Regions from separate parts of the Leucobacter sp. UCMA 4100 genome, predicted to be linked through region 1. Evidence: riboswitches for the same ligand, from Rfam matches in the RefSeq annotation. Region 1 holds a riboswitch; the other holds the start of a gene.
What was found. Region 1 has a riboswitch for glycine ahead of gcvP (aminomethyl-transferring glycine dehydrogenase). Riboswitches for the same ligand answer to the same signal wherever they lie in the genome.
Positions count from the first base shown of each region.

Region 1 (2,392 bases):
ATCATCGTGCGGTCGAGCGCGAGGTCGCGGTCTGCGAGGCGGCGCAGGTAGCGCATCATCTGCGTCTCTGAGTTGACCGTGTTGAAGATCGGGTGCGTGAGGTATTCGCTCTCGCGCACGAGGGCAGCCGCGAAGCCGTAGTCACCGGCGGCGACGGCCGCTGCCGGGCTCGCGCCGAAGACGCGCACGACGGTGTCGACGTGTTCTGGCGTCGTGGTCTCGTCGGTCGAGATGCCGACGGTGTCGTCGTTCACGAGGCGCAGGTTGACGCCCGCAACCTCTGCGGCACGCACGAACTCTGCGGCCTTACCTGGAGCCTTCACGAGCACGGTGTCGAAGAACTCGGTCGAGGCGAGTTCGAAGCCGGCAGCCGTGAGTGACGCGGCGATCGTGCGGGCGTGTGCGTGCGCACGCTCTGCGATGGCTTTGAGCCCCCGCGGGCCGTGGTACACGGCATACATTGACGCGGTGATCGCGAGCAATGCCTGCGCGGTGCAAATGTTGCTCGTCGCCTTCTCGCGGCGAATGTGCTGCTCGCGCGTCTGCAGCGCGAGGCGGTACGCGACGTCACCGGCCGAGTCGTATGAGACACCGACGAGGCGGCCAGGCATCGAGCGGGTCAGCCCGTCGCGCACCGCGAGGTAGGCGGCGTGCGGGCCACCGAAGAAGAGTGGAACGCCAAAGCGCTGGGTGTTGCCGACGGCGACGTCGGCGCCCTGCTCGCCAGGCGAGGTGATGAGCGTGAGCGAGAGCAGGTCGGCGATCACGGTGACCATCGCGCCGCGTTCTTTCGCCTCGGCGATGATGCCGGCGTGATCCGCAACACTGCCATCGTTCCCGGGCTGCTGCAGCACGATGCCCGAGATCTCGCCCTCGGGAAGGCCCTGGGCCAGATCGACGATCTCGATCTCGAAGTCAAGCGCCTCAGCGCGGCCGCGAATCACCTCGAGGGTCTGCGGGAAGATGTTGGCGTCGAGCACCGTCTTCGCGGTTGCCTTCGCCTTGTTCGCACGGCGCATGAGCAGCACGGCCTCAGCCGCGGCCGACGATTCGTCGAGCATCGAGGCATTCGCGATGGGCAGGCCAGTGAGATCGCTCACCATCGTCTGGAAGTTGAGCAGCGCCTCGAGACGGCCCTGTGAAATCTCAGGCTGGTATGGCGTGTACGCCGTGTACCACGAGGGGCTCTCGAGCACGTTGCGCAGAATGACGGGGGGCGTGTGGGTGTCGTAGAACCCCTGCCCGATCATCTGGGTCTTGAGCACGTTCTGCGAGGCGAAGGCGCGCAGGTCTGAGAGAATCTCGGGCTCGGTGCGGCCCGAGGGCAGCTGCAGCGCGTTATCCATGCGAATATCGCGCGGAACAGCGGTGTCGACCAGGGCGTCAAGGGTTTCGTAGCCAACGACGCTCAGCAGGTGCTCGGCGTCGGCACCGTGCACGCCGGTGTGACGGTTGGCGAAGTGGGTTGGATCGGCGGTGATGCTCATTGAGGGTTCCTCACAGGGGTTGGGCACAACAACTACAGGTACCCTCCCCACTCTGTTGCAGACCTGAGAGATTCCGGCGCTTGCGCGCCATTGCACCGTCGGTGGAGGCAGAGCTTGCGCCCTACCTCGCTTTCCAGAGTTGCCACGCCCCGCGGTACGGGTGCCTGAGAGATTCTCGGGGAGGAGTTGCTCCTACGGCGCCACACTCAATCGTGTGGGCTCTCCCGCGAGGGCGTATTGGCCGATATTCACATATGGCATTCATAGTACCACCTCGCGACGACAATCAATGCGCAGCCGTATCAACGAGCACAGCCGCGGCAACGTCGGGGCGCTCCGGCGAGCCCGGCACGAAGACGACCGGGCCGCCCTGCGCGGGTGCCGCGGGCGTAAGCGTCGCAAGAATCTCGGCGCGAGAGAGCCCGCACTCGGCAAGAGCCGCGATCTCACGGGTGTTGAACCCCGCGACCGTCGGCCCGTTGCCCATATCAGTGCCGTAGCGCACCACCCCACCCGCGCGGTGAAAGCGTCGAAGGTTATCGACCGCGATGCCAAACTCGTCGTCGGGGGTTCCCCAGCCATGAATATCGAGCGTCGAGATCCACACCACATGTTCGGCCTGCGCCGCGATCTCGGCGTCATCGAGACGCTCGGTAAACGGCGTGTGGGCGAGCATCGTCGCACCGCACTCCCGTGCCCGCTGCGCCTCACCGGGCCCCTCGGCGTGCGCGACCACCGGAAGCCCCGCCGCGGCCGCAACGACGGCGCGCACGACGTCGCTCGAAGCCGCCGGCCCAGCGACGCTATTCATCGCGACCTTGAACACGCTCGCCCCAGCCTCACGCATACTGAGCGCGGCCTCGCGTGCGGCCGCTGCCCCATCGACCTCGATCACGCTGCCGGGG
Region 1 is NZ_JAFEUS010000002.1:817,106-819,497, forward strand. It holds gene gcvP (aminomethyl-transferring glycine dehydrogenase) at 1-1,487, opposite strand, end outside; glycine riboswitch at 1,530-1,629, opposite strand; glycine riboswitch at 1,630-1,724, opposite strand; gene JSO19_RS04045 (amidohydrolase family protein) at 1,774-2,392, opposite strand, start outside.

Region 2 (2,392 bases), 510 kb from region 1:
TGCCCGATGCGGCGGCCGCGGCAATAACCTCGTCGGCCCGCCCAGGAATGCTCGCCACAACAGTGTCGAAGAACGACCCCGAGGCGAGCGAGATTCCCGCGGCCGAGAGGCTCGCCGCAATCGTTCGCGCGTGAGCGTGAGCCCGCTCGGCAATCGCCTTGAGGCCCGCGGGGCCGTGATACACGGCATACATAGACGCGGTCACGGCCAAGAGCGCCTGCGCCGTGCAGATATTGCTCGTCGCCTTCTCACGACGAATGTGCTGCTCGCGCGTCTGCAGCGCGAGACGATAGGCGGGCCTCCCCGCAGCATCCTGCGAGACCCCGACGAGACGGCCTGGCAGCGACCGCTCAAGCCCCGCACGAATCGCCATGAACGCGGCGTGCGGCCCGCCGAAGAAGAGCGGAACGCCAAAGCGCTGCGTGTTCCCGACGGCGACGTCGGCACCCTGCTCGCCCGGTGACTCAATGAGCGTCAGCGCAAGCAGGTCGGTAATTACCGTAACCATGGCACCCTGGCGCTTCGCCTCGGCGATAATCGCACGGTGGTCACTCACCGAGCCGTCATTGCCCGGCTGCTGCAGCACGACCCCAAACACCTCGCCCGCAGGCAGCCCAAGCGAGAGGTCGGCGACCTCAATCTCAATTTCGAGCGCCGCGGCACGGCCTTTAATGACCGCGAGGGTTTGCGGAAACACGTTGCGGTCGACAACCGCTTTTGCCCCCGAGCCCGCTTTGCTCGCGCGGCGCATGAGCAGCACGGCTTCGGCTGCGGCCGATGATTCGTCGAGCATCGAAGCGTTGGCCACGTCGAGACCGGTGAGGTCGGCAACCATCGTCTGGAAATTGAGCAGCGCCTCGAGCCGACCCTGCGAGATCTCCGGCTGATACGGCGTGTAGGCCGTGTACCAGGCGGGGCTCTCAAGCACGTTGCGCAGAATGACCGGGGGTGTGTGGGTGTCGTAAAAACCCTGGCCGATCATTTGTGTCATGACCGTGTTCTGGGCCGCAAAGCCCTTCAGGTCACTGAGAATTTCTGCCTCACTGCGGGGCCCGGCGAGATCGAGCGCGTGCGGCATGCGTATCTCGGGCGGCACCGCCGCGTCGGCGAGCGCAGAGGCGCTCTCGTAACCAACCCGCTCAAGCATCGTGGCGAGGTCGGCAGGGGTGTTCACGCCAATATGGCGATCAGCGAAGGAACGTTCAATCGGTTGCGTGTTCAAGAGGATCTCTTTCGTAGGCCCGAAGGCGCGAATAGGAAACGATCCTCCCCGCTCTGTTATGGGACCTGAGAGATTCGGGCGCCGCGCCGGTACAGCAAAGTACGTCTGCGGGCCGTTGCACCTTCGGTAAGCGACCGGGTCATTCCGGTCGGTGTTTTCCAGAGTTGCCACGCTGTAGCGGTACGTGAGCCTGAGAGATTTCCCGGGGAGGGATTTTGCTCCTACGGCGTCGGGTCACCCCGAACTCTCCCGCTACAACTTGATAGCCGATATTCATTTGTGCGCATCGAGCACCGCACGGCAGGCAGTGTCGCGATGATCCGCCCCACAACGATGTCGGGGCAGGAGCCGCGCGCCGCACGTGAGGTGTTTCACGTGCAACGCGCGGCCTAGCCTTGTGCAATGCTATTTCAACTCTGGCCCATCGACCCCGTCCATTGCAAGCAGCTCTTCTTCAACCTGGCCGCCGTAACCCTCGGTTTGAGGGTCGCCGTGCAGGCCGCCCGAGACCGCGTACTCCTCTTCAGGCGAGAGAATCAGGCGGTGGCGGGTGTAGACGCCGAAGATGATGAGACCGATGACGTAAACGATCACGATCGCGACGATCGCCGGCCTAAACGACTCATTGAGCAGGAAGCCCAGGAAGATCAGGGCCGAGATGACAGCAGCCGCGTAGGCGCCAAACATGCCCCAGGGGCTCTTGTAGGGGCGTGATGCCTTGGGGTACTTCTTGCGCAGAATGATGAACGAGAGCATCTGCATGAAGTACGCGAGCACGGCCCCCCACACGGCGATGTTGAGCACGACCGCGCCGCCAACACCATCTTCGCCACCCGTCACCTCGACGACGATGAGCGCGGTGAGGCCGATGAGGGCACCCGCGATGAGCGCGACCCACGGCGTCTGGCGCTTGCCGGTCAGCGAGAGGAACTTCGGGTAGTACCCGGCGCGTGAGAGCGAGTACAGGTTGCGACCGTAGGCAAACATGATGCCCTGCAGCGAGGCGAGCAGACCGAAGAGCGCGAAGAGCGCCAGGAGGCCAGCAACCCACGCGAGGTCGTCACCAAGAATGGTGCGGAAACCATCGAGCAGTGGCTCGCCAGCGCCGCCGGTCTTCTCGGCACCGAGCACGGCGGTGTTGAGGAAGAGTACGACAAGGCCCGTGAAGAT
Region 2 is NZ_JAFEUS010000002.1:1,327,570-1,329,961, forward strand. It holds gene gcvP (aminomethyl-transferring glycine dehydrogenase) at 1-1,222, opposite strand, end outside; glycine riboswitch at 1,266-1,389, opposite strand; glycine riboswitch at 1,391-1,484, opposite strand; gene JSO19_RS06285 (amino acid permease) at 1,628-2,392, opposite strand, start outside.
Region 2: it holds a riboswitch for glycine, as region 1 does, so the genes downstream of both, gcvP (aminomethyl-transferring glycine dehydrogenase) here and gcvP (aminomethyl-transferring glycine dehydrogenase) in region 1, are expected to answer to the same signal.